Regions from separate parts of the Pseudoalteromonas sp. R86517 genome, predicted to be linked through region 1. Evidence: predicted binding sites of a transcription regulator. Region 1 holds the regulator's gene; each other region holds the start of a gene.

What was found. Region 1 encodes FliA, which starts transcription of late flagellar genes. Its sites were predicted from a motif close to CTAAAGNTNNNNNNNNNNNNGCCGATA; they were not measured.
Region 2: a site for FliA is predicted at 3,256-3,282, ahead of pomA (flagellar motor protein PomA). Genes of this name have one in related genera too.
Region 3: a site for FliA is predicted at 6,417-6,443, ahead of SJY38_RS00145 (DUF5610 domain-containing protein). Genes of this name have one in related genera too.

The regions. Positions count from the first base shown of each region.
Region 1 is NZ_JAXHCB010000001.1:735,821-746,412, reverse strand. Features, by position in the region: gene SJY38_RS03250 (chemotaxis response regulator protein-glutamate methylesterase) at 1-168, opposite strand, end outside; gene SJY38_RS03245 (chemotaxis protein CheA) at 220-2,448, opposite strand; gene SJY38_RS03240 (protein phosphatase CheZ) at 2,464-3,231, opposite strand; gene cheY (chemotaxis response regulator CheY) at 3,247-3,630, opposite strand; gene SJY38_RS03230 (RNA polymerase sigma factor FliA) at 3,672-4,382, opposite strand; gene SJY38_RS03225 (MinD/ParA family protein) at 4,409-5,269, opposite strand; gene flhF (flagellar biosynthesis protein FlhF) at 5,262-6,737, opposite strand; gene flhA (flagellar biosynthesis protein FlhA) at 6,760-8,871, opposite strand; gene flhB (flagellar biosynthesis protein FlhB) at 9,077-10,210, opposite strand; gene fliR (flagellar biosynthetic protein FliR) at 10,219-10,592, opposite strand, start outside.
Region 2 is NZ_JAXHCB010000001.1:2,415,441-2,426,032, forward strand. Features, by position in the region: gene SJY38_RS10875 (DNA topoisomerase III) at 1-749, opposite strand, end outside; gene SJY38_RS10880 (hypothetical protein) at 795-1,301, opposite strand; gene SJY38_RS10885 (flagellar motor protein MotB) at 1,513-2,433, opposite strand; gene pomA (flagellar motor protein PomA) at 2,436-3,203, opposite strand; gene SJY38_RS10895 (exodeoxyribonuclease VII small subunit) at 3,519-3,761, shown strand; gene ispA ((2E,6E)-farnesyl diphosphate synthase) at 3,764-4,651, shown strand; gene dxs (1-deoxy-D-xylulose-5-phosphate synthase) at 4,754-6,616, shown strand; gene SJY38_RS10910 (hypothetical protein) at 6,809-8,920, shown strand; gene SJY38_RS10915 (ligand-binding sensor domain-containing diguanylate cyclase) at 8,971-10,592, opposite strand, start outside.
Region 3 is NZ_JAXHCB010000001.1:24,830-35,421, reverse strand. Features, by position in the region: rRNA gene SJY38_RS00175 (23S ribosomal RNA) at 1-1,191, opposite strand, end outside; tRNA gene SJY38_RS00170 (tRNA-Ala) at 1,489-1,564, opposite strand; tRNA gene SJY38_RS00165 (tRNA-Ile) at 1,632-1,708, opposite strand; rRNA gene SJY38_RS00160 (16S ribosomal RNA) at 1,785-3,320, opposite strand; gene SJY38_RS00155 (hypothetical protein) at 3,943-4,422, shown strand; gene murI (glutamate racemase) at 4,385-5,182, opposite strand; gene SJY38_RS00145 (DUF5610 domain-containing protein) at 5,248-6,387, opposite strand; gene trmA (tRNA (uridine(54)-C5)-methyltransferase TrmA) at 6,553-7,650, shown strand; gene SJY38_RS00135 (DUF523 domain-containing protein) at 7,661-8,113, opposite strand; gene SJY38_RS00130 (thiol:disulfide interchange protein DsbA/DsbL) at 8,171-8,809, opposite strand; gene SJY38_RS00125 (thiol:disulfide interchange protein DsbA/DsbL) at 8,828-9,451, opposite strand; gene SJY38_RS00120 (serine/threonine protein kinase) at 9,482-10,456, opposite strand; gene ccoG (cytochrome c oxidase accessory protein CcoG) at 10,504-10,592, opposite strand, start outside.

The DNA.
Region 1 (10,592 bases):
TACATCCATGGTGATCATATCTGGACGTAACTGCGCTGTTTTTTCTACGGCTTCTCTACCGTTAACAGCAAAACCTATTACTTCAATACCGCTGTCTTGTTCAAGAATTTCGCTTACTCGACGGCGAAAAAAACTGGAATCGTCAACAACTAAAACTTTTACGGCCATTGCGCTCTCTTATTAAATTTATGTGTAGGCATACACAGGTATGCCTACATTTTATCCTGCGTAATGCTTAAGCATATTAGGTACATCCAGAATCAGCGCAATACCACCGTCAGATGTAATTGTTGCACCAGCCATTCCTGGCGTACCTTGTAATAACGCATCAAGAGGCTTAATAACAACTTCTTCTTGGCCAATTAATGAATCAACCACAAAGCCAACTTGCTGAGTACCTATTTGTACAATTACCACATGACCTTGCGCTTTTCGCTGAGAACAATCAGCACCTTTAACTAGCCAATGCTCTAAGTAAAATAGCGGTATCGCTTTTTTACGAACAATAATTGTAAGCTGACCATCTACCACATTGGTTTTGGTTAAATCTAAGTGGAATATTTCACTCACACCAGCAAGTGGTAACGCAAACGTTTGCTCACCAACAATAACCATCAGCGTAGGTAAAATAGCCAGTGTTAATGGTACTTTTATCTCTAAAATAGTCCCTACGCCCAACTCTGACTGTATACTCACAGAGCCATTAAGCTGCGTAATTTTAGTTTTTACTACATCCATGCCTACGCCACGGCCAGAAATATCAGATATCTCTTCTTTGGTCGAAAAGCCTGGTGCAAATATTAAGTTATACGCTTCTGTATCTGATAAGCGACTTGCCTGATCATGGTCAATAACGCCTTTACTGATCGCTATTTTTTTCAGTTTTTCCGCATCCATACCTGCACCATCATCTTTAATGGTTAACAAAATATGGTCGCCTTCTTGCGAAGCCGATAATGTAACGTTACCAGTTCTAGGCTTACCCGCAGCTTCACGCGCTGCTGGCATTTCAATACCGTGGTCAACTGAGTTTCGTACTAAATGCACCAACGGATCGGCCAGTGCCTCAACTAAGTTTTTATCTAAATCGGTTTCTTCACCTACAAGCTGTAAATCAATTTCTTTATTTAAGCTACGGGCTAAGTCACGTACTACGCGAGGGAATCGGCCAAACACTTTTTTGATAGGCTGCATTCGCGTTTGCATTACTGCACCTTGAATATCAGCAGTGACCACATCAAGATTTGATATCGCCTTACCCATCGCTTCACTGTCTGTATTGGTCGCTAAACTGACCAACCTATTTCGTACTAATACCAACTCGCCAACCATATTCATTATTTGATCTAAACGCTTTGTATCAACACGTACTGTGGTTTCAGCAGGTGGAGGCGTAGCTTTTTTAGGTGCAGCGCTACTCGCTGGTTTTTCAGCCACTTTAGGTGTAGGCGCAGCGGCTTTAGCCGCCGGAGCTTGTTTTGCTGCAGGTGCTGGCGTAGGCTTTTCTGGCGTAGGTTTTGCTGGCGTTTGTGCTACAGGTGCAGCCTTAGGTGGCTGCGGTGCAGGTGTGTCAGCTTCTTTTGATTCTGGTGCGGCGCCTTTACCGTGCAGTTCATCAAGCAGTGCTTCAAATTCATCATCGCTGATTTCATCATCACCGCTATCATTTGCAACAGCCGCCGGTGGTGCTGTGTGTTTTACTTCTGGCTCACTGCTTGAGGTATCTCCTGCAACAGGACCAAAACTACCTACACCGTGTAATTCATCTAATAAACTGTCAAATTCATCATCGGTAATATCTGAACTTGAATCTGGCTCTGCACTTGCACTTGGTTGCGACACCGGGCTTTGGCCTTTGCCGTGTAACTCATCGAGTAAGCTTTCAAATTCATCTTCTGTAATTTCATCAATTTGCGTGCTATCTGCTGAAGGGCTTGAACCTGCCGCATCAAATAGTTCATCAAATGCAAATGGGTCTTCATCATCTGTTGCGCTAACGGGAGCTGCGGGTTCTTGTTCAACAACGTCGGGGGCTGTTTCAGTAAGCTCGTCATCCGTAGGCGGTTGACCAAGTTTGTGAAGGGTTTCTAATAATTGAGGGTCTGCTGGGTCTGGCTGTTCGCGGTTTTGAATAGTGGCAAACATTTCATTAATGGTATCTAGTGCTTGTAAAATCACATCCATTAATTCTGAATTAACAGTTCTAACCCCTTGGCGTAAAAGATCAAATACGTTTTCAGCACCATGACAGGCATCAACAAGCTCAGTCATAGCTAAAAAGCCTGCCCCCCCTTTTACGGTATGAAAGCCCCTAAAAATAGCATTTAGTAACTCAGTATCTTCTGGGTTATTTTCTAGCTCAACTAACTGTTCAGATAAAAGCTCTAGGATTTCTCCAGCCTCTACAAGAAAGTCTTGTAAAATATCTTCATCGACTTCAAAGCTCATGCAGTTACTCTCCTCTTAGAAGCCCAAACTTGATAATAGGTCATCGACCTCGTCTTGGTCAGATACAACATCATTTCGCGACTCTTTATCAATAATAGGGCCTTCAGGACCTGCTAATGTTTGTGCGGCAACCAGTTCTTCTGTTTCTTGTTGTTCTTTACTTTCAACAATGCTGTCATCTTGTGCAGCAAATGCTGTTAAAAGGTGGATTAAACTTTCTTCTACTTCTCTGACTAATTCAATTACACGGCGGATAACCTGGCCTGTTAAATCTTGAAAATCCTGCGCCATTAGTACATTGGTCATTAAAGTTTGCAACTCATCAGTTTTATGATGAGAGCTGTTCATAAACTTGTCGATGCTGTGGCATAAGGTTTTAAACTCGCCCAGCTCTATTTCGCGGTTCATAAGCCTATCCCAAGTAGGCTTAATATGTGCAATTTCATCTGCTAGCTGCTGCGCAATAGGAAGGCTTGCTTCGACCGCATCCATTGTCTTATTAGCTGCATTTTCTGTCATTTCCATGACATAGTTTAAGCGCTTTTTCGCATCCGGTATTGCATCAGTGGTTAAATCGGTTAAACGCGTATCAAGTTCAAAGCTTTTAAGGGCTTCGTGTAATTGGCGTGTTAACTTACCTACTTCAGCAAAAAGCTGCGATTGCTCTTGAGAGGCAGTATCTAAAATTAATTGATCTGCTTTATCTTGCTCACCATTTTCTAAAAAAACGACGAGCTGACGAGCTTGTTCTAAAGTAATTTGAGGCGCAGCTGGTGCTGACATAAGCCTCTCCTCTCATTAACCTAAGCGTTCAAACACTTTTTCTAATTTAGTTTTCAAAGTACCAGCAGTAAATGGCTTAACAATATAGCCATTAACACCTGCTTGCGCTGCCGCTATTATTTGTTCTTTTTTAGCTTCTGCCGTCACCATTAAAACCGGAATATGTTTTAATTTTTCGTCAGCTCTAATGGCTCTTAGCAAGTCAATACCCTGCATGCCTGGCATGTTCCAATCGGTTACAACAAAGTCAAAAACCTGATTTTGCAACATAGGTAATGCTGTAGAACCATCGTCAGCTTCTTGAACATTCGTGAACCCTAGGTCACGCAACAGATTTTTTATAATACGTCTCATTGTAGAGAAATCATCAACAACAAGAATTTTCATGTTTTTATCCAAAACATCCTCCGGTGAGGTCTTAACCTATAATTTACTTACTACTAGTTTATCCAGTCATTGATTTTTGCTTTGAGCTTAATCATCGCCTGACCATGTATCTGACTTACACGCGATTCACTTACATCGAGTATATGCCCAATTTCTTTTAAATTCATTTCATCGTTGTAATACAAAGAAAGCACCATTGCATCTCGCTCTGGTAAAGACTTTATTGCCTCTAACAATGAATTATTAAACCGTTCATTTTTAACATTATTAAATGGTTTGTCTAGCGCTAAATCTTGACCTGCAGGGCTAATAACATCTTCATCTACCCCTAGGTCTTCTATACCAAGCACTTTACTGGAATTAACATCATTTAAAATATGATGGTATTCTTCTAGCGAAATATCAAGTTTTTCAGCTACTTCAGTATCTTTTGGTTCTCTATTTAAGCTATTTTCTAATTCTGTGATAGTTTCGGCTACTAATCGGCTTTTACGGTGCACCGAACGTGGTGCCCAATCCCCTCTGCGCATTTCATCAAGCATAGCGCCGCGGATACGAATACCAGCAAACGTTTCAAAGCTTGCCCCTTTACTGGCGTCAAAGTTTTTTGAGGCCTCGATAAGGCCAATCATTCCCGATTGAATTAAGTCATCAAGCTGAACGCTAGGAGGAAGGCGAGCTATTAAATGGCACGCCACTTTTTTGACAAGCGACGCGTGCTTTTCAACAATCACATTTAAATTTTGTGTTGATTGATATCCCATAGCTCTTTTCACCGATGTTGTCATAATCAGCCGTTTACTAGCTTCTCAATGAAAAACTCTAAATGTCCTGAAGGTTGATTAGGTATAGGCCATTTTACTGCTTTTGTCGCTAATGTTTTAAACGCGACTGCTGCTGGTGAATTAGGGAAAAGATCGACAATTACTTTTTGTTTACGCGTAGATTTACGCATATTTTCATCATATGGAATAGTCGCAACAAGCTCCATAGACACATCTAAAAAGCGGTCTGTTACTTTAGAGAGCTTTGCAAAAAGCTCTTGGCCCTCGCGCATACTGCGCACCATGTTTGCAACAATTTTAAATTTATAAACGCCATGCTCGCGGCTAAGTACTTTAATAAGCGCGTAGGCATCAGTAATAGAGGTCGGCTCATCACACACCACCACCATGACATCTTGCGCTGCACGAGAAAAACTCAGCACCATGTCAGAAATACCAGCGGCGGTATCTACAATTAAAATATCAAATTCGGTATTAAGCTCACTAAAGGCACGAATTAACCCAGCATGCTCAGATGGGGTTAGCTCCACCATACTTTGCGAACCTGATGTAGCAGGCACGATTTTAATACCGCCTGGGCCTTCAACTAAAATCTCGTCAAGTTCGCACTCGCCTGAAAGGACATGAGATAAGTTTTTTTCAACACGTAGTCCTAGCATTACATCACAATTAGCTAGGCCTAAATCGGCATCTAATACTAATACACGATTACCCTGCTGCCCTAAAGCAATAGCAGTATTTAAAGAGACGTTGGTTTTACCCACCCCTCCTTTACCGCCAGTGACAGCGATAACTTTTACGCCGTTGTTGTTGTTTTGACTCATTTTGCGCAGGCCGCTTGCTTGATCTAATACTGTGTTAATCATACATCCCTACTGTGCTTGGCGCCACTGCTTGGTGCCTTGAATGTTGTGCTTTTGCTCTTTTTAAATACAATTGCTCAGCTTTTTTTACTAGTTTTTCAGCATTTGCAACGCGAATATCTTCTGGTACACGCTGACCATTAGTAAGATACCCTATTGGAAGACGATTTTGAATCGCTATACTAATAATCTCACCTAAACTTAATGATTCATCTAACTTAGTGAAAATACAACCGCTTAGCTGAACCTTTTTAAAATGTCTTACGGTTTCTTGCAGTACATTTATTTGTGCTGTGGCACTTAATACTAAATAACTACGTATATCTACTCGCTGGTTGCGCATTAACGTATTTAATTGCTCTGTAAGGCGTAAATCACGTTGGCTCATACCCGCTGTATCAATTAATACTAGACGCTTATTGCGTAAATGATATAAAACTTCGGCTAATTCATTGGCATCTTTTACTTGTTTAACACCACAACCAATAATACGACCATACGTTGCAAGCTGCTCATACGCACCAATTCTGTATGTATCAGTGGTGATTAGGGCAACTTTGTCGGCGCCATACTTTTGTGCGCCTAATGCGGCAAGTTTAGCAACTGTGGTTGTTTTACCTACACCAGTAGGCCCAACAAGGGCATACACACCCCCTTGGCGAAGAATTTCGTTATTGGTGGTTTGCATTTGATCTTCAACCATTTGCAATAATGCTTTCCAACCTTGCTGACGCGATACGTCATCTGGGATAAAACACGCCATTTGCTCTGCAACGTCTTTATCTATTCCCATGCCAACTAAACGGTCAATCATGCATGCACGTGTAGGGTCGCGACGTGCCATATCTTGCTGCATTAAACCCGATACTTGGTGTTCTAATAACTGGCGAATTGCGTTCATTTCATCACGCATCGCGCTCATTTGGGCGCTTTCGTTGTTATTAGCTTGACTACGCGGTGCAACCGGCGCATCTAAATCGTCAAAGTCTTGATCTAAGTCATCAAAGCCTAGGCTGTCTGCTTGGGTTTGCATGCGTTTTGGCGCTTCATTTTCGCGAGCAAACATATTTGTCGTACGTGGCTGTGCTGGCTCTTGGTAATGCTCAGACGTATCAATACCTGATTGCGAAAACATAGAGGCTAGCTCAGGAGAGCGAGGGCGTGGCGACTGACGCTCTAATAAAGCTTGTAAGCTATCAGCTACTTTTGCTTGTGGCTCAGGTTGCGCACGCTTAGGCTCTGGCTTTACAAAGTTATGAGTAGGCTGTTGCACGGCTCTTTGCGGAGCAGGCGCTGCCTGTGGTTGTGCTGCGGCTTTAGGGGCTGCTTTGTCGTAATCTACTGCGGCAACAATTTCTACACCATTAGCGAGTTTTTTGTTCGACATAATAACGGCATCAACACCTAGCTCATCTTTAACTTCTTTCAGTGCGGTGCGCATATCTTTGGCAAAAAAACGTTTAATCTTCATGGTTCAACCCCTGTTAAAATCTTTATTGTTGGCCTACTGAGCTGACAATCTTAATCTGTCTTTCATCTGGTACCTCTTGATAAGACATCACCCTTAAACCCGGTATGGTGTACTTAACAAAACGAGATAACACAGTGCGTAACATTCCTGACGTTAGCAATATTGAAGGTTCTCCGGCCATTTCTTGATTCTGATGCGCTTCGTTTAATGATGTTTGAAGTCGCTCAGCAAGGCTTGGTTCTATTCCGGCACCTTCGTCGCCTGCATTTTGTAATGACTGATGCAACATCTGTTCCAACTCAGGCGCCAAGGTTATGACAGGGATTTCTGATGACATTCCCACAGCGTCTTGAACTATTAAACGGCGCAGCGAAATACGCACTGCAGCTGTTAAAACATCGGCATCTTGGCTACGTGGGCCGTACTCTACAAGGGTTTGAACAATAGAGCGCATATCACGAATAGCCACACCTTCGTTTAATAAATTTTGCAGTACTTTTACAACGGTTGTCAGTGGTAGTACTTCTGGCACTAACCCTTCTACTAAACGTGGATGGCTTTTAGCTAACATATCAAGCAGGTTTTGAACCTCCTCATGCCCTAGTAATAATGCGGCACTGTTAGTTAATAACTGGCTAATGTGGGTGGCTACCACAGTGGCTGAGTCAACCACGGTGTAACCTAGTGACTGTGCTTCGTCTTTTTGATCAGGCTTTATCCATACCGCATCTAAGCCAAATGCAGGGTCTTTGGTTTCAACCCCTTTAATAGGGCCAAATACTTGCCCTGGGTTGATGGCCAGTTCATCGCCATGTTTGAGTTCGCCTTCACCACTTGAAACACCCATCATGGTAATACGGTACGCATTAGGGTCTAACTCTAAGTTATCGCGAATATGTACAGGCGGTACTAAAAAGCCAAGCTCCTGAGATAACTTTTTACGCACCCCTTTAATTCGGTTGAGCAGCTCACCACCTTGAGATTGGTCAACAAGCGGAATAAGCCTGTAGCCAACTTCTAAGCCAATAACGTCAATTTGTTGTACATCGTCCCATCCAAGCTCTTTTTGCTCTTGCTTGTTTGCAACGCCAGTACCGGCAACGGCACCACTTTCAGCCTCTTGGGCAGCTAGAGCAGCGGCTTTTAATTTTTGCTGCTGAGTAAAGTAAGCTAAGTAGCCAAGTAGTGCGCCTAAACTTAAAAAAGCAATATGAGGCATACCCGGAACCAACCCCATAATGATTAAAATACCTGAGGCGATAAATAATGATTTTTCGTTACCTAATTGGGCTTTAAATTGCTCACCCATGTTATGTGATTCGTTTTGGCGAGTAACAACAATAGCAGTACCAATAGAGAGCAGTAATGAAGGAAGCTGCGCCACAAGGCCGTCACCAATGGTAAGTAAAGTATATACTTCCATTGCGCGGCTAAAGCTCAAGTCATGTTGGATCATGCCCACAAATAAGCCGCCAACAATATTAATAATTAATATCACGATACCGGCAATGGCATCGCCTTTTACAAACTTACTCGCCCCATCCATAGAGCCGTAAAAGTCGGCTTCGCGGGTTACTTCACTGCGGCGCTCACGTGCTTGCTCTGCACTAATAAAGCCAGCGTTTAAGTCGGCATCTATCGCCATTTGCTTACCCGGCATAGCGTCTAACGTGAAACGAGCCGATACTTCAGAAATACGCCCAGCACCTTTGGTTATTACTACAAAGTTTATGATGATCAAGATTAAAAACACCACTAAACCTACCGCGTAGTTTCCGCCAATAACCACTGAGCCAAACGCTTCAATTACCTTACCAGCCGCATCGCCCCCGTTGTGACCCTCAAGGAGCACCACGCGTGTACTGGCAACATTTAGGGCTAAACGCATGATTGTAGCGATTAACAGTACTGCGGGAAACATACCAAATTCGAGGGGTTTCATGGTGTAAACAGTCACCAGTAAAACAACTAAGGCAAGGGCAATATTAAATGAAAATAATATATCAAGAAGAAATGGCGGCAGCGGTAAAATAACCATACCCAGCGCTGCAAGTACTAGTAGCGGTGTGCCAACACCTTTGGCATACTCTTTTTTATCTTTGTTAAGTTGTTGTAATACCGCTTTAAAATCCATAACTCTACAATTCAATAAATTGACACTAGCCTGAAATTGCAATAACTATTCCAAGTATAGAGCCAGCAATAGATTCATTGAGTATTGATACAAAATTTAAAGCAAGTGAGAGACAAGAGCGAATGGGCTTTATGGTTTGAATTTGCAGCCCCATGTTGGTATTTAGGCAAGGCGCTCCTGTAAAGTGTGGTTAGCTCAGCTTACCCTAATCGTATTTAAAATCATCCGGAATAGGCAGTTTAGACTTAAGCGGAATAGGTCGTTTACCACGCCCTTTTTTAAACCGTTTAAGCTGAAATACATAGGCTAAAACTTGAGCGACAGCGGTAAATAGCTGATCTGGGATCTGTTGGCCTATTTCAGCAGTATGATAAAGCGCCCGCGTAAGCATAGGGGATTCTACAATCGGTACTTCGTTACCTTTGGCTATCTTACGAATTTGCATAGCCATTTCATCTACCCCTTTGGCAAGTACAATCGGTGCACCTGCTCGCTCAGTATCATATTTTAGCGCCACAGAATAGTGAGTAGGATTGGTTACAATTACGTCGGCATCGGGGACATCTTGCATCATCCTTCGCTGCGACATTTGCCTTTGTGTTTGCCTTATTCGCGCTTTAATTTGCGGATCACCCTCTGAGTTTTTGTACTCGTCTTTGATCTCCTGCATAGTCATTTTAAGTTGTTTGTTGTGGTTATAACTCTGATAAGGCGCATCTATTGCGGCAATAATCACCAAAGTGCACGACAACCCTAAAAACATCCACGAGAGTATTTCAAGGGCATGAATTATATTACTAGGTGCGCTTTCAATACTTAAATGCAAAATTTCATCAAAAAAAGTTTGAATCAAAAACACCGCAAAAATAGCCACCAGCGCAAACTTTAATATAGATTTTACAAGCTCTATCGCTGCTTGTGGGCCAAACATGCGCTTAAAGCCCTTCATTGGCGACATTTTACTGGGTTTAGGTGCTGCAGCTTCCCAACTAAAATTAAAGCCACCGAGTAAGGTATTTCCTATAAATGCTGCAATAACAATAATTAAAACAAACATCGCCATAGGAAACAGCAGCGCACTGGCCACCTCACTCCACACCGCAAACATTTTAGTGGTGTCGTAGGTTTCACTGCGATTTAAAGACAGCATCCTGCCCATAATATTGTATAAGCCTTTGCCTATTTCGGGCCCATACAACAGCAACGAAATTGCAGAAAAAATAAGTACAAACATAGTCCCTAGTTCTTTTGAGCGTGCTATTTGACCTTTCTTTTTAGCATCTTCGAGCTTTTTGGAGGTGGGTTCTTCTGTTTTTTCTTGTCCTGAATCTTCAGCCATTGCCCCTCCTACACCGTACAGCCAACAAGGCTACACATTAGCTCAATCATTTTTAACCACTGAAACTCAAATTGGGTTACAAAATTACCCAAGGTGGCCCAAATAATCATTAAACCGGCAACTAATGTAAACGGAAAACCTATTGAGAAAATGTTTAATTGCGGTGCTGCGCGGGTCATAATACCAAATGAAATATTAATAATGAGCATGGCCGTTAGGGGGGCTAAAGCCAATACCAATGCAGTGGTAAACATCCAGCTGCCCCACGTTACTATGTCCCAGTAATGATCAACAGCCCACCACTGGCCATTTATAGGCAACACCGAAAAACTATGCACCACCATTTGAATCATCATTAAATGGCCATTAAAAACAAAAAATA
Region 2 (10,592 bases), 1.7 Mb from region 1:
TGGTACGGCTCGCAGGCTTTGCTTGGTACCCACTTGGCCACAAAGCTTTGCTGCTCAGGGGTTATTAAATGCGCCAACACTTCATAAAATGGTTTTGACACAAAGTTAGCTATTTCGTTATCCCGATTAACCACTAAACCTAAAATTGGGGTTTGTACGCGACCCACTGACAACACATTGCCAAAGCCTGCTTTTTGTCCCGCCAGCGTATAAGCACGCGTAAGGTTCATACCAAATAGCCAATCTGCACGTGAACGCGCAAGCGCCGATACACTAAGCGGAATAAATTCACGATTTGAACGCATAGTAGTAAGCGCTTTTTTTACCGCCGCTAAATTTAAATCACTTATAAGTAAACGTTGAATGCTTTGCTTTTTGGTTTTACTTATTTTGGCTTGCTCTATGACTTCATCAACCAACAATTGGCCTTCGCGATCGGGATCCCCCGCATGCACGAGTACTGATGCCTGCTTAATTAGCTTTTTTAAAATAGTTAATTGCTTACGCGTTTTCGTTTTTGCCTTGAGCTGCCATTGCTGTGGCACTATGGGGAGGTGTTCAAATTGCCACTTTTTAAAACGCGCATCATAATCATCAGGTTCAGCTTGCTCAAGTAAGTGCCCTATACACCACGAGACACAGTCACCATTAGCCACTTCTATATAACCATCGTGTTTTTTATGTGGTTTTGGCAATGCATCAGCAATAGCTCTGCCAAGTGATGGCTTTTCTGCGATATAGAGTTTCATGGGAGTTGCTCATTAACTGTTTATATGAACAGTAGTTTAGCACAGCTATTTAGAAGGTGGAGCGCTTTCTATTTTTGAGGGGGAATTACTTTTTTTAGCGAAAAGCATAATTAAAGGTAAATAACACACTATGACGGTGCCAATGTTGATAAAGGGCATTAACGTTTTGTAAATAATGGTGCTGTACGCTAAATCCCAAAGGTGACGGTCAACTAATCTGAATAATTGTAATATAGGTGCGCCAATAACCACTAACTGACCAATAACGCATTGCCATAAATAAACTTTATCTTTTATTCCCCAATAAGCTATTAACGCCATCCATATAATATCGGTAGCCGCCCATACTAAATAACGATAGATATAAATATCGTCAAACTCTCTCAAGCTAGAGGCTGTTATCCCCCCAAAGAAGAAAAAAGCGACGGTCAGTAATGCAAACCTAAAGGCTAAGTAATCTTTAAATATAAAAAATATTAAAAGAGCCGGGCTTAGCATAAAGACCCAGCTTTTACTTAAAATACTAACGAAATACAAAAACCAATCAGGCAAAATGTTTTACCTTATTTTTCTTTTGTATCGTCGTCGGTACCATCACCATTACCTGGCATATCACAATATTTAATTATAACTTTCACAGCGCATCCATTACATATGTTAAGGAAATGTACTTTAAGCTAAAATAATGAGCTTGCCAAGATACTTAGGTGATTAAGTACCTTAAAAAGAAACTTAATTAGAAAAATTAGCGCCCGCTACTCGCCTAGCGCACATCAATAGGGTCTGACTCTTTAGCCTTACCTTGTAAGATTGATATTTCTACTCGGCGATTTCTACGCCTATCTTCGTTTGAATCATTCGGCACAAGTGGACGAGTATCAGCACGCCCTACTACCATCATACGGTTTTTATCAAACCCTTGTACCGTTTGTAATTCGCTTGCGACTGCTACAGCACGCTTTGACGATAAGTCCCAGTTATTAATATATAACTCGTTAGAAACCTGAAAATCATCGGTGTGACCCGATACCGTAATTTCTCCAGGTACATCTTTTAATAACTCACCAATATCTTGAATTATGGGCTTAAACTTAGGTTGTAAAAAAGCACTGCCAGAGGGAAATGAGCCATTTTCACGGATACGAATAATGATTTGCTGCCCTAAAGATTCAAGCTCGATTGCACCATCGATAATTTGTTTTTCGAGCTGCTGCGCTATTTTTTTCACTAACTCGTTAGTTTGTTCTTGATCGGCGGCTGAAGTTGCTTGCTCTGAAGATTGCTGCTGCGATGTACTACGTGACTCGCCACCACGTTTATCGCCACGTTGCTCTTGTCTACCACCAGCAGAGCTTTCATCACCCGCTTGAAATTCTAACATTTGCTGGGTCATTTCAACGGTTTGTTGCTGAATGGTTTCTATCGGGGTAGGTTCAGGCTTACCAGGGGTAAATTCCATAGCAATAACCGAGGTCCCTTTAGGGATATCTTTTACTTCTATTTTGTTTTGCACACCAAATGCAAACTTCATCGAGCCTGCTATTTGCTTAAATTTAAGTACATCCATTTCTGAAAACGCGAGCAAAAGTACAAAAAAGCACATTAAAAGCGACATTAAGTCGGCAAATGTTCCCATCCAAGCAGGCAAACCTGGGGGTGGGCATTTGCACTCTTGATCAGACATGGTTACTCCTCGGTATCTACTTTGCGCTTAGACTCAGCAAGATAGTTTTTCAAAATACCTTCTATTACTTTCGGGTTTTGGCCATCTTGAATACCTAAAATAGCATCCAGTATTAGACGCTGATTCATGGCTTCTTCGTCTTTACGAAGCTCAAGTTTTACCTGAATAGGAATAGCCACTACATTTGCTAAAAATGCACCATATAAAGTAGTTAATAATGCCACCGCCATTGCGGGGCCAATGGCTTTAGGGTCATCCATGTTAGATAACATAGCAACTAAGCCTATTAACGTTCCTATCATACCCATTGCTGGGGCTATATCGGCAAGTGACTTAAATAAACTGGCGCCCAGTTCGTGACGAGTTGTGGTTAAAGAAATGTCTTTTTGAAGCGTGGCACGAACTACATCAGCATCGTGGCCATCAACGAGCATATCTACACCTTTGCGCATAAAAGGGTTTGGTATTTCGGCTTCTTCGAGGGCTAAAAACCCCCCTTTACGGGCAGAATCAGCAAGTTCAACTGCTTTTTCAATCAGCTCTTCTGGCGATTCGATTTTAAACATAAATGCTTTACCAACAACTTTACCTATGCCCAAAAACTGCGACAAGGTAAAGTTTGATAACACAATAAATAGTGAGCCACCAAATACAATTACACTAGAAGGCGCATCGGCAAACATCCCCATTTCACCGCTACTACTCATAAACATGGACATGACAATTAAACCAATTGCGCCAAGGATCCCAATTATGGTTGCTAAATCCACATTTCCTCCAAAGTATTATACTTTGTTATTCAAACTTTTATTATTAACTGCTTATCGGCAAGATACTGAAATACTTAAGCCATTTTTGAAAAAAGTGTAAAACACTGTGTTTGGCCTAATTTTAGATCAAGATACCCTACTCGCCTAGCGGCTGATTAATTTTATTGTACACAGTGAGCACTAATACGCATCTTATACATGGTAAAAATGCGATTTAAACTGATATAACTCAAAAAACAACGATCATCCTTTGACCTAGTTTAGCATTCCCCCTAAAATTGGCTCCTAAATTTATCATGCTGGCTGAAATTAAACATGGCGACTAAAAAACCTGAAAACCTAAGTTTTGAACAAGCACTCGAAGAACTATCAACCATTGTCGGTGAAATGGAACAAGGTGATTTATCGCTTGAGCAGTCGTTAAAGCAATTTGAGCGTGGTATAGCCTTAGCTAACGCCTCAACGGGTAAGTTACAACAAGCAGAACAAAAAGTGTCTATTTTGATGGGTAATGACGAAAAAGCAGCGCTTACTTCATTTAACAACGATATGGAATAACCGTGAGCATACAAGAAAAAATAGAATGTGCTCAACAAGATGTCGTAAAGACCCTGCAACAGTACTTTGATCAACCCCTTGATACCGCACACACAGTAAAAGAAGCTACGCAGTACGGCTTATTTAACGGTGGCAAGCGTTTACGCCCCTTTTTAGTCTACGCAAGTGGTGAAATGCTCGGAGCTAATAAGCAAGATTTAGATATTCTTGCTGCTGCTATTGAGTGTATTCATAGCTACTCGTTGGTGCACGATGATTTACCAGCCATGGATGATGACGACCTTCGCCGTGGACGCCCAACTTGCCATATAGAGTTTGACGATGCGCACGCAATTTTAGCGGGCGATGCACTACAAACATTGGCCTTTGAGCTTATCTCGGCTCACAATTTTACCTGCAGCGCGTCAACACAAGTAAAAATGATCAGCGCACTGGCTAAAGCATCGGGGCTTGAAGGCATGGTCGGCGGGCAAGGGCTAGATATTGCAGCCACAGATAAAGTGATTACAGTACAACAGCTTGAACGAATTCATAAATTAAAAACGGGTGCCTTAATCAACTGTGCCATTACATTGGGTGCATTATGTAGCGAAAAAGCAGACAAACAAACCTTAGAAAACTTACGTGTTTTTGGGTATGCTATAGGGCTGGCATTTCAAGTGCACGACGACATTTTAGATGTTGAAGGTGACACATTTACTTTAGGTAAGCCACAAGGATCTGATTTAGCTGCTAATAAAGCAACTTATCCGGCCCTATTAGGTATGCAAGGTGCCAAGCAAATGGCGCAAAATTTAATAGAGCAAGCGCATCAAGCATTAAACAAAATAGATGCTGATACCTCTACTCTAGCGGCGCTGGCAAACTACCTGATTAAACGTGACCATTGAGTGTTACATATACGTATTGCCATTTAGCACTGACATTATTACTCAACAGCGGTAACAACTAATAAGTTAGCACCGGTGTTAGCGAAGGATAAAATAAATACCATGACACTTGATAGTAGCAAGTATCCATTACTTAACTTGGTTGACGAACCAGCCCACTTACGCGATATAGCGCAAGATAAACTCCCTGCGTTTAGCAACGAGTTACGAGACTATTTACTCAACTCTGTTTCGCAAAGTAGCGGCCATTTAGCGTCTGGTTTAGGAACTGTTGAGCTTACCGTTGCTCTACATTATGTGTATAACACACCAGAAGATCGCCTTGTATGGGATGTAGGCCACCAAGCGTACCCGCATAAAATTTTAACGGGACGACGCGATTTAATGCATACAATTCGCCAAAAAGACGGATTACATCCATTCCCTTTTCGTGAAGAAAGCCAATACGATACCTTTAGCGTAGGCCATTCAAGTACCTCTATTTCGGCAGCGCTTGGTATGTCTATTGCGGCTCAAAAAGAAGGTAAAGGCCGCAAAACTGTTGCTGTTATAGGCGATGGCGCCATTACAGCAGGTATGGCATTTGAAGCAATGAACCACTTAGGCGATGTAAAATCTGACATGTTAATCATTTTAAATGATAACGAAATGTCGATTTCTGAAAACGTCGGTGCGTTAACTAATCACTTTGCGCGTATTTTATCTGGCAGCTTTTACACAAATATTCGCGAAGGCAGTAAAAAGTTACTCTCTGGCGTGCCTCCTGTTAAAGAGCTTGCCAGTAAAGTAGAAGAGCACCTAAAAGGAATGGTTATTCCAGGTACCTTTTTTGAAGAACTAGGTCTTAATTACATTGGCCCAATTGATGGCCACGATGTAAATATGCTCGTAGATACACTGCGTAATATGCGTAATTTAAAAGGGCCTCAGCTTTTACATATAAAAACCCAAAAAGGAAAAGGCTATAAACCCGCAGAAGCTGATCCTATTGGCTATCACGGTGTGCCAAAGTTTGACCCTAATACATCAAGCTTACCTAAATCTAAACCTGGCGCCGCCACTTTCTCTAAGGTGTTTGGTGATTGGTTGTGTGATATGGCCGAGCAAGATAAAAAATTAATGGCTATTACCCCAGCAATGCGTGAAGGCTCAGGTATGGTGCGTTTTTCAAAAGAACACCCAGAGCAGTATTTCGATGTAGCCATAGCAGAGCAGCACGCTGTCACATTGGCCGCCGGTTTTGCCTGTGAAGGGTTAAAACCCGTTGTAGCTATTTACTCGAGCTTTTTACAACGTGCGTATGATCAACTTATCCATGATGTTGCACTGCAAAACTTACCTGTGCTTTTTGCTATAGACCGCGCTGGTATTGTAGGCGCCGACGGCGAAACACACCAAGGTGCGTACGACTTAAGCTTTATGCGCTGTATTCCCAACATGGTTATTATGGCCCCAAGTGATACTAACGAGTGCCGCCATATGCTTTATACCGGTTATAAAGCTAATTGCCCTGTAGCAGTTCGCTACCCTCGTGGTAGTGCCGGTACTGCCGATATTCAAAGCGAAATGACGCTACTAGAAATAGGCAAAGCCAATACCATTAAGCAAGGTGCTAAAATTGCTATTTTATCCTTTGGTACTTTGCTTGAAAACGCGCAACTTGCTGCAAATGAGCTAGGGGCAACGCTAGTTAATATGCGCTTTATTAAGCCACTTGATACAAGTTTATTAGATGAGCTTAGCCAAACTCATGATGTAATAGTAACGCTTGAAGACAACGCTATTTGTGGTGGCGCAGGCTCAGCGGTTAATGAATATTTAGCAGCGCAAAAAGCCAACCTAAAAGTGCTTAACTTAGGTATTCCTGATGAATTTATTAAGCACGGCACACAAGCGCAAATGCATGATGAAATGGGCTTAGGTGAACAAGGCATTTTAAATTCAATAAAATCGTTTATCGCTTAATTATTTTTGCTAGCTAGTTTTTAAAGGGAGCCTGATGGCTCCTTTTTTGTTTTTTATTTTTAAATATTTGCATCCAATGTGTATTTCTACGCGTTATCTCTATGAGGTTAACACAGTAAATAGTACGTACTGAGGAGTATAAACAGGCACGTTATTTACTTTCATTTGATGGAATATTAAAAGGTAAAAATGATGAAAAAAGCTAATTTAACTCACCTTCATACACAAAACATTTCACTTAAACGCCCCCTTTGTTTTTCAGCATTAGCGCTTGGGATAGTACTTGGTATTTCAGGGTGTAGCGGTGATGATGGAGAAAACGGTTTAGCCGGTACGCCGGGAGCAGATGGTCAAGATGGAAGCGATGGCACAAACGGTAACCCCGGCTTTAGTGCTGCCACGTTTATTTTAGCTAATAACGGTGAGCAAAACGCAGGCACTGTTGATTTAATAAACCAGAACGCTGCCAAATTAAAAACCTTTAATACCACTGCAAATGAAGGCGTAGCCTTTGATAGCCTCGGTAATTTAATACAAGCAAGCGACAGCGAAAATGGTAGCATTAAAACTATATGCCAACTTGCCAATCGCGATGATGGTGCAAGCTTTAGTACTAATCAAGACCGTGAAATTACAGGCCCTGCCACTACATTGGTTAACCCTAAGGGCATAGCGATTGCAAAAAATAGCGGGCTGATATTTATAGCTGATTTTGGTGCCATGCAAATTACCACATTTGGCAGTGCTGCAGCGGGAGATGCCGCGCCGCTTGCTACTACTGTTACCGAAGCCGCCCCGTGGGATGTTGATTATGACCACGTAAACGACCGACTTTATGTAGCACTTACCAACGGTGATGTCGCGGTTTACGATAATTTTGTAAGCGGTGAATTTACCGCTATGCCAAGTCGTACTATTACACCAAGCGATGCCGATGGTGTGCAAATATCGGTAAATATTCACGGCATTGTTTATGATGAAACCACCAATAAACTTATTTTATCGGATGTTGGTAGCGCATCAGATGCTACCGATGGCGCGCTTTTTGTTATTAATAATGCCTCAACTGCGCAAGGTAATACATCTGTTGCACGCAGTATTTCAGGCCCTGCGACTATGCTAGGCAACCCTGTAGATATTACCCTTGAGGGTAGCGATTTACGTGTGGCCGAAAAATCAAACGATGCAATTTTAGTGTTTAGTAATATATTTGCCGGTGAAAGTGGCGATATAGCGCCCGATTTAAATACTGCGTCTACTAAGCCAGAGTCAATTACTAACACGCTAACTCAAAGCTCAATGGCTGATATATCAGATAGTACTGAGCCTAATATGGCGCTATTAGGCGTAGCCGTATCCAGTAATCCAAGCACTGCGGGTGATACAACAGGCCAAATTAGCCGTTTAAATACAGCATTAAGTAGCGAACTTGCAAGCTATAATGCAAGCCAAACGATAGAAAGCGTTAGCTTTGATAAAGCAGGTAATAGCTACGCAACATTCGATAATGCCAGTACAGGAATGGGCGGAATCGTCATCTCTACTAAAGTGGCTTATAACCGTGATGGCGAAACATTTAACGCCAGCCAAGATAGACTGATTTCAGGAAGCAATACAGGCCTTATTTCACCTAAAGGATTAGATATTGCCTCCGATAGTGGAATGATTTTTGTGGCTGAAAATAATGAAACCACGCCGAGCATTGCTATATTTTCAAGCTGTGCCACCGGCGATGTATCACCTCTTATGACCTTAACTTTTGCCAATAATGCACGCCCGTGGGATGTTGATTACGACAGTAACACTGACCGCGCTTTTGTTGCGCTAACTAATGGCACTGTAGCGGTATTTGATCAAGTTAAAAATAAGCTACTAAGTGGCGAGACCACAATAAGTACAGAAGATAGATTAATTACACCTGCCAATAATTCACAAGCACTGGCAGCGCCTACCAATATTCATGGAATAGATTACGACTCATTAAGTGGTGCGTTAATACTTTCTGATGTAGGCAGCGCAGCCGTTGCTGACGATGGCAAAATTTATGTATTAAATAATACCGCAAATGCCTCGGGACTAGTTAATATAAGCGCGACGATTAGCGGGCCCAATACATTATTAGGAAACCCTGTTGATATTATGTATAGCGGAACCGATTTATACGTTGCCGAAAAGTCTAACAACGTAGTTATGCGCTTTAATAATATTTTAAGTACCGCAGGGGGAGATATAAGTGCCGATGCAAGTATGGCATTTAGTGCACCTGAGTCAGTGGCTATTTTACCAGCGTGGCTAAACCAGTAATTAAATAGCGTTACCCTCACCATGCCTAACCTACTTTTGTAGGTTGGGCATTATCGCATCCACACTTTAATATCTGCTAAGCCATTACTTTGTAAAATACCCAGCTGCTGATCTACATTCGAATTTTGCTCAAACTCAAACGCATCCAACTGTTTATCAAACGTAATATTTGCCACACCGTCACCACCGCGTTTTTTAACCTGATGAAGCGCTATATCGGCTAAGTTTATCGACGTTTCCCAGCTTATTACTTGCCCACCTAAAAGCGGCAGTGGGTAAAAAGACCACCCCAATGAAGCCGTAATATTGGTTGTTTTACCATTTGGTAATTGAAACGAATTTAATGCGATTGCTTGGCATAAATCAGAGGCATAGCTGTCAATCATGTTGCACTTAAAATCGCGCAGCAATAATAAAAACTCATCCCCACTCCAGCGTGCTACATAGTCAGAGCCTTGGGTACGCGAATTAAGTAACGCTGCCATTTGTTGTAAGCAGCTATCTCCTGCTATTGGGCCATACGCATCGTTTATACGGCTAAAGTTATCAAAGTTGATAATAAGCAGTACAAGTGACTTACCTTGCGCTTGTAAAGACTGTGCATTACGTTGGAAGTGCTCAATATCTTTAGGGAGCTGATCAAACAAAAAGCGGCGGCTACGTAGCCCTGTAAGCTCATCTGAGTGACTAACTAGTTTAAGCTGTGAGTTTACTTGGCCTAATTTATCGTTAGCTTGGCGCAGCTCTAATGTACGCTCTGTAACCAGCGCTTCGAGTACTTCTTGCTTACGGCGCTCTTGCGCTCTAAATACCCAAAAAATAAAGTAAAACAGTAAAATAAACCCACTAACAATTAGCAATCTAAAGTAAATAGTTTCGTCAAAGCGCTGCGGTACTACAAATGCATACTCGACAGTTTGCGCTCTGTCCCAATCTTCGCCTTGGCGTTTTGCCTCAAGCTCAAATAAAAATGACCCCGCCGGTAAATTTGTATAAATGGCTTCTCGGCGTGCATTAGCATAGCGCCAATCGCTATCTAACCCACTTAACTTATATCTAAACTCAATACTATTTGGCGCATAATAATCGATGGCGGTGTACTTTAACGTTATGTCGCGCTCATCAGTATCTAGTAAAGGCTTTTCGCCCAATGCTGCGGTAGTTAACGCGCGCAGTGGTGTGGTTAGTGTTTCTACTTTAGGCTTTAATACATTTAGGCCAAATAGCTCGGTATTTTTAGGTATTTCTACAATGCCTTGTAAGCTTGGGTACCAAATTGAATAATCGGTCATGGCAACGGCATCGTGTCCTAAACCGTTACAACACTGGCTTGCTTTACCATCGAGCTGCCTATCAAAAGAAGAAATAACCTCTTCCACTTTTAAGCTCGACACCTCTGATTTAAATTGCGCTACTGGCATACGGTAAACACCTTTCATGGTACTTACCCATACACGCTTATAAGTTTCGTCATACTCTAGGCTAAAAATAGAGCCATAGGGTAAGCCGTTGGCTGCATCTAACTGTCGCCAATGCCCTTGTAAACTTCTGTAAAATAAGCCGTCATTAAGCGAGCCAATTAAAATACCTACACCATCTATATGTAATACGCTGGTGATGTATGCACTTTCGAGCGAAGTTTGGTCACCTATTTTTTCAATGCCACGGTCAG
Region 3 (10,592 bases), 710 kb from region 1:
ACCGCTTACAGAACGCTCCCCTACCACTCATCTTAAGATGAATCCGCAGCTTCGGTGCATAGTTTAGCCCCGTTACATCTTCCGCGCAGACCGACTCGACCAGTGAGCTATTACGCTTTCTTTAAAGGATGGCTGCTTCTAAGCCAACCTCCTGGCTGTCTGGGCCTTTCCACATCGTTTCCCACTTAACTATGACTTTGGGACCTTAGCTGGCGGTCTGGGTTGTTTCCCTCTTCACGACGGACGTTAGCACCCGCCGTGTGTCTCCCGGATATTACTTTACGGTATTCGGAGTTTGCAAAGGGTTGGTAAGTCGGGATGACCCCCTAGCCTTAACAGTGCTCTACCCCCGTAAGTATTCGTCCGAGGCTCTACCTAAATAGATTTCGGGGAGAACCAGCTATCTCCCGGTTTGATTAGCCTTTCACTCCTAGCCACAGGTCATCCCCTAACTTTTCAACGTTAGTGGGTTCGGTCCTCCAGTTGATGTTACTCAACCTTCAACCTGCCCATGGCTAGATCACCGGGTTTCGGGTCTATACCTTGCAACTATTCGCCCAGTTAAGACTCGGTTTCCCTACGGCTACCCTAATCGGTTAACCTCGCTACAAAATATAAGTCGCTGACCCATTATACAAAAGGTACGCAGTCACCTAACAAGTAGGCTCCTACTGCTTGTACGTACACGGTTTCAGGTTCTATTTCACTCCCCTCACAGGGGTTCTTTTCGCCTTTCCCTCACGGTACTGGTTCACTATCGGTCAGTTGGGAGTATTTAGCCTTAGATGATGGTCCACCTATATTCAGTCAAAGTTTCACGTGCTCCGACCTACTCGATTTCACTTAAAATGCGTTTTCATGTACGGGACTATCACCCTGTATCGTGGCACTTTCCAGAGCCTTCCATTAACACATAATAAGCTTAAGGGCTGTTCCGATTTCGCTCGCCGCTACTATCGGAATCTCGGTTGATTTCTTTTCCTACGGGTACTTAGATGTTTCAGTTCTCCGCGTTCGCCTCGTTAACCTATGTATTCAGTTAACGATACCTGCAAGCAGGTGGGTTTCCCCATTCGGAAATCCTAGTCTCAAGCGCTTTTTACTAGCTTGACTAGGCTTATCGCAAGTTAATACGTCCTTCATCGCCTCCAACTGCCAAGGCATCCACCGTGTACGCTTAGTCACTTAACCATACAACCCAAACGGGTCTTTGTTATGTGACAGTTTAACTTCGCCAGAAGTTAATATTGAATACTAAAGTAGATACCAATTAATCATAAATGATTAAATTGGCACTGAATGATACTGCTATCATTCTTTTTTACTTTTGAAAACTCTTGATAAATACAAAGTATCTATCAGAATTTTATTATCAGCTTTTCCAAATTTTTAAAGAGCAGAGAATCAAAAACTTCTCAAAATTAAACACACTCTATTCTCAGGTGATGTTGCTACCCGATAAAGAATATTTATTTTTAAGAAGTAAAGTGGTGGAGCTAAGCAGGATCGAACTGCTGACCTCCTGCGTGCAAGGCAGGCGCTCTCCCAGCTGAGCTATAGCCCCACATATGCTGGTCTTATTGTTTGTTATCCGACTTCATTTTAATCTCAGTGATAAGATTAATAAGAAGTGGTGGGTCTGGGTGGATTTGAACCACCGACCTCACCCTTATCAGGGGTGCGCTCTAACCAACTGAGCTACAGACCCAAACAATAAGTGTTGTTCTCTTTACAATTAACAATCATCTGTGTGGACACTACGAACAAATAAGTTCTAAATCGTATAAGGAGGTGATCCAGCCCCAGGTTCCCCTAGGGCTACCTTGTTACGACTTCACCCCAGTCATGAATCACTCCGTGGTAAACGTCCTCCCGAGGGTTAGACTATCTACTTCTGGAGCAACCCACTCCCATGGTGTGACGGGCGGTGTGTACAAGGCCCGGGAACGTATTCACCGCGTCATTCTGATACGCGATTACTAGCGATTCCGACTTCATGGAGTCGAGTTGCAGACTCCAATCCGGACTACGACGCACTTTAAGTGATTCGCTTACTCTCGCGAGTTCGCAGCACTCTGTATGCGCCATTGTAGCACGTGTGTAGCCCTACACGTAAGGGCCATGATGACTTGACGTCGTCCCCACCTTCCTCCGGTTTATCACCGGCAGTCTCCTTAGAGTTCTCAGCATTACCTGCTAGCAACTAAGGATAGGGGTTGCGCTCGTTGCGGGACTTAACCCAACATCTCACAACACGAGCTGACGACAGCCATGCAGCACCTGTATCAGAGTTCCCGAAGGCACCAATCTATCTCTAGAAAGTTCTCTGTATGTCAAGTGTAGGTAAGGTTCTTCGCGTTGCATCGAATTAAACCACATGCTCCACCGCTTGTGCGGGCCCCCGTCAATTCATTTGAGTTTTAACCTTGCGGCCGTACTCCCCAGGCGGTCTACTTAATGCGTTAGCTTTGAAAAACAGAGCCGAGGCTCCGAGCTTCTAGTAGACATCGTTTACGGCGTGGACTACCAGGGTATCTAATCCTGTTTGCTCCCCACGCTTTCGTACATGAGCGTCAGTGTTGACCCAGGTGGCTGCCTTCGCCATCGGTATTCCTTCAGATCTCTACGCATTTCACCGCTACACCTGAAATTCTACCACCCTCTATCACACTCTAGTTTGCCAGTTCGAAATGCAGTTCCCAGGTTGAGCCCGGGGCTTTCACATCTCGCTTAACAAACCGCCTGCGTACGCTTTACGCCCAGTAATTCCGATTAACGCTCGCACCCTCCGTATTACCGCGGCTGCTGGCACGGAGTTAGCCGGTGCTTCTTCTGTCAGTAACGTCACAGCTAGCAGGTATTAACTACTAACCTTTCCTCCTGACTGAAAGTGCTTTACAACCCGAAGGCCTTCTTCACACACGCGGCATGGCTGCATCAGGCTTGCGCCCATTGTGCAATATTCCCCACTGCTGCCTCCCGTAGGAGTCTGGGCCGTGTCTCAGTCCCAGTGTGGCTGATCATCCTCTCAAACCAGCTAGGGATCGTTGCCTTGGTGAGCCATTACCTCACCAACTAGCTAATCCCACTTGGGCCAATCTAAAGGCGAGAGCCGAAGCCCCCTTTGGTCCGTAGACATTATGCGGTATTAGCAGTCGTTTCCAACTGTTGTCCCCCACCTCAAGGCATGTTCCCAAGCATTACTCACCCGTCCGCCGCTCGTCAGCAAAGTAGCAAGCTACTTTCTGTTACCGCTCGACTTGCATGTGTTAGGCCTGCCGCCAGCGTTCAATCTGAGCCATGATCAAACTCTTCAATTAAAAAGTTTTGTGTCTTTCGACAGCTCAATGAATTCTGAATTTATTTAATATCTTTTGATATTGAATTGACTGTGCTGAATAACTACCTAAGTAATTATTCTGTTGGTCACTCAGTTTCAATTGAGACTCTAAATTTGTTTGCCTCACTACCTAAGTAGCTTGGCTGTTAGAACTCAATCTGTACGAGTGCCCACACAGATGATTGCTTTATATTGTTAAAGAACGTTGCGACGTTGTCGCTAGGGATGCGTATAATACATCCTTTATTTTTCGAGTCAACACTTAATTTTAAACTTTCTTTTTAGAAGATTTAAAACCGAAGTTTTACTTAACTCTGTGAGCAGCTCTGCCTCGCTATGCGTTGGCGTTCCCCGTCTCAGTGGGGTCGCATTATAGGGAGATCCGAAAACAGATCAACCCTTTTTTTAGATCTTTTTACTGTTCGAACAAAAATAGAGCAAAACAGCATAAAACTAGCTAAATCACTGGCTAAGATGATGCTTTTTTATACTGATTTTTATTATTTAATATAAATTTCATTGCTATGTTCGTTTAAGACGTTAAGATAGCAAGTTCACAATGTTAAATTAATGTTTATTTCCTGTTTATTGGTAGATCTAAAATGAAATTACCCGATCAAAAATCTTTTATCTTCTCTGTTATTCTTGCTGTAGTTGGTTTTGTTATTGTTGAGTTTGCTTTAGGCAGCTTAGCTTTAAGCCCAGCATTGCTATTTGGTGCTGGTTTATTAATTGGTGGGATTGCTATTGCTGCAATATCATCGGAAGGTGGTGAAGAAGCTGAAGTTAAAACAAAAACACTTTATGTTGGTAATCTTCCTTATCGTGCAAATGAAGGTGTTGTTCGCGCTTTGTTTGAAGAACAAGGTAAAGTTTTCAACGTGCGCCTATTAAAGGATAAAAATACTGGCAAACGTCGTGGCTTTGGTTTTGTTGAAATGGCACAGGCAGATGCAGACAATGCAATTGCTAAGTTAAACGATAGTGAGTTCCAACAGCGTACTTTAAAAGTACGTGAGGCAAAACAAAAACAAGAAGATGATTCTAGCTCTTTACGTACTGAGACGGATCAATCAGTGTAACGTGCTTTATAGCTAGCTTATTACTCAAAACATCAGCCGTTGCATAATATTGCAGCGGCTTTTTTTTGTCTGTAAATTTATTTCCAAAGTTATGCTGCTCTAGTAGGTAGTTTACTCTGCTAGCAATGGCCGCGCCTGAATCGAGTAATTGCACTGCGTTATTAAAGTACGCTTGTATAGCATCGCTAAGAATTGGGAAATGTGTGCAACCTAGTACAAGTACATCTATATCTGAGTTAATGCGCAAACGCGTAAGCTCTTTATGCAGTTTGAGTGTATCTAGCTGCTGAGTGAAAAATAACTGCTCTGCCAATGCCACCAGCTCAACACTGCTATATAAACTCACTGTTACGTTGCTGGCATGCTCTTTTATTAATGTATGAGTATAGGGGCTTGCAACTGTGGCGGGGGTTGCCAATAAGCCGATGTGCTTTGTGCTAGTTACTTCAGCAGCAGGCTTTATTGCTGGCACTACGCCTACAATAGGTATTGATGTAATTTTGCGTACTTCACTTAAGGCTGATGTAGAGGCTGTATTGCAGGCTATAACAATAAGGTCGACATTAAGCGCGTTTTGCTCAATAAAATAAATGAGTGAGCATAAACGCCCTATAATAGTTTGCTGGGTTTGCGCGCCATAAGGGAGTAACGCATTATCCATAAAGTAGCTGTACTGTGCATCTGGAATACGCTTTTGAATATGCTCAAGCACGGTGGTGCCACCTATACCTGAATCAAATACCATTATGTGGGCTGACAAACTTTGGTTCCTACTGTTTATTAAGAACGGCAGTTTGCCATGAGGTATTTATAAAAGAAAGTAGTTTAGCTTTGCTCAGACTTTAGCCCGTCGAGTGCATCGCCCGCTGAATTTAATTGGTTTAGGTTTTCAAACATTGCCTGTGTGTAATCAACTAGCTGATCGACCGCTGCTTGATCTTGGTTTAGCCACTCTATAATACCGGCAAGCTGATCTTGTAGGCCTAGTTGCGATGCTTTATCAAATGCATTTTTTAGATCGTCATTAAAAGGTGCGATCGCATCGGCTACCTCTTTTGTTGGGTTTGGCTGATATTGCTCATAACTTTTAACGGTAGCGACTGTTTTTGTTTGACGAAGGTCCATTGAAAATGCAACAAGTTGCTCACTGCCTAAGCTCAGTTCTTGTGCTTTTTCAAATGCTTCATCCAAATCACCGCTAAAGAATGTTTTACTTACACCTTGTAGCTCTTCCATCATGGCGTTAATGGCATCTTGCTCTTGCTCGTTTAAATCACCATTAACTGACATTGAAAAAGACAGCTCTCGAGATTGCGACGACGAGCTGGCAAACGATTCGCTGTTATTGCTTTGTTGATACCCGCTCGCTGTTTGAGACTCATATGCATCAGCAAAGCTAATACTGACCTCATCACCTTCGGCCGTTGTAAACTTATACTCGGCATTGCTGCTCATGCTTACATATTGTGCTTGGCTTACGCTAACACTGGCCGCTTGTGGGTTAAATAGGGTTTGCTCAAACTCATCAAGCCCCTCAAAAATGCCTTCTTTTGACTTGTCGATGCCCTCTTGCATTTCTTCGTTAAATACACCGGTGCCTTTTAGTTCATCAACCGCTTCGTCTATACCGGTTTGAACACCTGAGCGCGCATCATCTAACATATTTTTTAATTTATCGTCATCGGCACCATTGGCTTTGGCTTTATTAACTGCGCCAGATACAAAGTCGAGTACATTTTTTACTATTTCATCAAAATCGAATAAAGGTTTATCGGCTTGTTTTTGCTCAACAGGTAAACCTAGCTGCTCTGCCATTTTGTCGCCAAGCACTTTTGCAGCAAGTTCTCTGCCTCGCTGTAATGAACTTTCTTGCGGAGATTGGATTGTTGGCTGCTGTAGCGCCTCTTTATTATTGAATTTGTTTACGTTGTTGTTTGGCGTATAGCCATAATTACCGATTTTCATGATCCACCTCCGTTACGTACTTAGCTTATTATCGGCTAATAGTGACAAAACTAAAGTGCATGTTTAAAAAAACAGCAACTTTATTATCAGCAAAACTAGACAAATACTGCTCGCTCCCTACAATAGCGCCGATAAATAGATCTCATAAATAAGGTAGTAGCATTAATGGCAGTGATTAAAATAGATACCACACAGTACGATACGCAGCTAAATGAAAAAGAGCAGCGTATTACGTCGCAATTTAAGCGATTTGGTGTGCAAGCGTTAGAGGTGTTTAGCTCAGAGCCAATTAACTACCGCCAACGTGCTGAATTTAGAGTATGGCACGATGGGGACGATCTATTTCATATTATGTTTGATCAGGCCACGAAAGAAAAAATTCGCGTCGACACCTTTGACCCTGCCGCGCCATTAGTTGGTGAGGTTATGCAGGTGATGATTGATAATTTAAAGTCGTGTGAAGTATTACGCCGTAAGCTGTTTCAAATCGATTATTTATCGTCATTAAGTGGCGAGATTTTAGTAAGCTTGCTTTATCACAAACCACTCGATGAGCAGTGGCTAACTGAAATAAAAGCCCTGAAAGAAAAACTGAGCAGCAAATACAACATTGACTTTATCGGTCGTGCGCGCAAACAAAAAGAAGTACTAGGCAATGATTTTGTTACTGAGCGTTTAACCATAAACGGCCAGGAGCTTATTTATCAACAAGTAGAAAATAGCTTTACGCAACCTAATGCTAAAGTGAATATAAAAATGCTGGAGTGGGCACAAGACTTATGTAAACCACTGAGTAATGATCTGCTGGAACTTTACTGTGGTAATGGTAATTTCTCTATTGCATTGGCGGGTTCGTTTAATCGCGTATTGGCTACTGAAATATCTAAGTCTTCTGTGCATTCAGCGCAATACAACATTGCTAAAAATAAGGTAGATAACTTAGATATAATTCGTATGTCGAGTGAAGAGTTTACCCAGGCAATGAATGGCGAACGTACCTTTTCGCGTTTAGAGGGGATAGATTTAAAAAGTTACGATTGCCAAACTATTTTAGTCGACCCTCCACGCGCAGGTATGGATACCCTTACCTGTGACTTAGTAGCCAACTACGAGAACATTATTTATATATCGTGCAACCCAGAAACGCTTGAGCGCGATTTAGATCATTTAACCCGTACTCATAATGTTAAGCGCTTTGCGATATTTGATCAGTTCCCTTATACGCATCACATAGAATCGGGTGTTTTCTTACAAAGAAAATAGTGAGTTAATATTATAATGCCAGCACCTTTATAAGTGCTGGTATTTGATTTTCACTAAACACTTCAATTTGATGCTCCATCAGCAACTTAGCAGTCATACCCATGCCCTGTACTTTTACCCCACTATGGCTACCATCGTAAATTGTATTTCTACCACACGAAGGGCTCGACTCTTTAAGTAAAGCAAAACGAATTGCATGCTCATTACATAAGTCTAGGGCTTTAGCTGCACCTGATTTAAATTCTTTAGTTACATCCTCATAAGTGCTCGTTACTACTCTGCCTTGTTTTATCTCTGCTGATGCTCTAGGTGTTGGCAATCCACCAGCCACCTCAGGACAAAACATAACTAACCTATTTTCTTTACGCCATACATTAATTTGCGGGTGTAATAATGCTTGGCTTTTACCATCGTATCGAACAGGTAAGCCAAATAAACAACTCGATATTAATATTTTTTCCATTACTACATCCCTATAAACAAAAAAGCTCCTTACGGAGCTTTTTTGTTTTAGCAAACCTTACTTGTTCGCTAAATAATTAATTAATTTACTAATATCTTCTGGCGCGGTAATACCAGACTCACGGCCTAGGTTTAATTTGTATTTACCATTTACGATAAAGGTTGGTACGCCACGTAGCGCGCCTTTTTCTTTAAAGTAATTTTGGTCACGCTTCATTTTAGAGCTTAATGTACGTACCGAGAAACTTTTGTATAGTTTATCAAACTTATCGCCATCAACACCCTGCGCTACAAATACATCTTTTACATCTGCAAGCTCGTTAAATTTAGCGCGCTTAGTGTGAATGTGATTAAAAATAGCCGCAACAATTTTATCTTTTTGTGGAAGTACTTCCGCAGTGGCCAGCGCTTGGCTCATCATTTGTTGGTTTTCTGGATCGCGAACACCGACAAAATCAACATGGCTCTTTTTAAATTTAACGTCTTTGTCTAGCTTTGGCTTAAACTCACCAATTAACGCTTCCATGTTATTACAAGCAGGGCAATAAAATGAGAAAAACTCTTTTACTTCTGGCTTTTTAGTCGCGCGCTCAGCAACTACATCGTAATGTACGCCTTCTTCATAAGTGGCGGCTACACTGCTCGCAGCCATAGGCAATAGTAATGCAAGTAAACCTGCTTTAACTAATTTGATCATTGTTATTGTTCTCCGAGATTAAAGTGTTAGTAAAAAAGCAACTAACTCATTCAGTTCTTGCTGGTTATTAATGGTGTTAATGTTTATTTTATATTTATCGTTTACAATAAAGGTAGGCACACCAGTTAGCGCACCTAGTTTTGAATATTTGTTTTGTTTATCTTGCATTGCACGCTCAGCTGAAATAATTGGCATGCTGGCAATGTCTTGATCAAACGTTGCACTATCGATACCGTTAACTTCAAGCAGCTTTTTAACGTCTTTCATTTGCGTTAAAGGTGCGCGCTGTACATGAATACTTTTAAAAATTTGGTCGCTGATACTTTGTGCTTGACCGTGCTTTTTACCGATTAAGTAGGCGTAGCTTAAGTTGCTTTGTGCCTGTGGTGATACACCGCCTAAAAAGTTAACGTGATTTTTTATAAATTCAGTGCCCTCAGGTAGGCTTTTTTCAATTGCCTTTGCAACAGGCTCAAATTTAAAACAATGCGGACAGTAAAACGAGAAAAATTCGGTTACTTGCGGCTCTGCGCTTTTTTCTACATCAATAACAGTATACTGGTTATCGGCTTCAAACTGTGCAGCAAGGGCTGCAAATGGTAAACATAAAAGTAGTAGGCTCAGTTTCAATTTTTTAAGCATTGGTATCTCGTGTACTTTTTAAATAAAATTTTATGGCAATAACTTCAGCGGAGCTTCTTGCAGTGCTGCAAACTGCTCTTTAAGCGCTAAAATTTGTTGCTCCCAGTATTTGTCTTCAGCAAACCATGAAAAGTTCCGTACGAACGCAGGATCACTCCATCGTTTAGCTACCCAACCCATATAGTGAATAATACGCATTGCACGAAGCGGTTCAATTAATTTGAGTTGAGTGTGGTCAAAATCACAAAACTCTTCATACGCATTTACAAGGGTGTCTAACTGTAACAGCTGTGTTTGACGATCGCCACTGAGCATCATCCATAAATCTTGAATGGCCGGCCCCTGACGAGCGTCATCTAAATCAACAAACATAAGTGCTTCGCCTGCCCACAAAATGTTACCTGCGTGGCAATCACCATGTAAGCGGATCCCTTGCACATTTTTATACTGTGCTTGCGCTTGTTCAATAACCAAGTCCAATATGGTGTAAAAAGCCGTGCTGATCCCCATAGGTACCAAATTACTTTTTTGCAGATGAACTTTAGCTGTATGCAAATATTCTTCGCAGCTAAAGGTAGGTCTGTGCTCAAATGCTTTGCTTTTAGCCACCTGATGCATACGGCCAATTAAACGACCCATTACATCAAGCTGATCCAGGTTATCAACTTCAAATTGTCGCCCGCCTACACTTGGAAATAACACAAATACATAACCTTGGTGCTCAAATAAGCTTTCTCCGCTGTGCTTAATAGGTGCAACAACGGGTACTTCGGCCTCGGCTAATTCAAATGCAAAGTCGTGCTCTTCTTGTATTTGCGCTTTGCTCCAGCGCTCTGGTCGGTAAAACTTAACAACGTAGCGCAGGCCATCTTCCGCCTTAAATTGGTAGACTCTGTTTTCGTAGCTGTTAAGTGCTAATAAACCTGACTCTGCATATATACCAACGCTTTCTATCGCATCGAGAATTAAGTCGGGCGTTAAATCTTCAAAACTAAATTTACTCATGGGCTTCTTAATGTAAAAAGCGGGTTACCCCGCTTTTGTTAGTGTGTTTATCGCGCTTTAAAAAAGTTACTCGGTTGCGATATGCTTTCATCGGGGTCATTAACCGGTGAAAGTACAAAGTTAAACTCCGTCATTG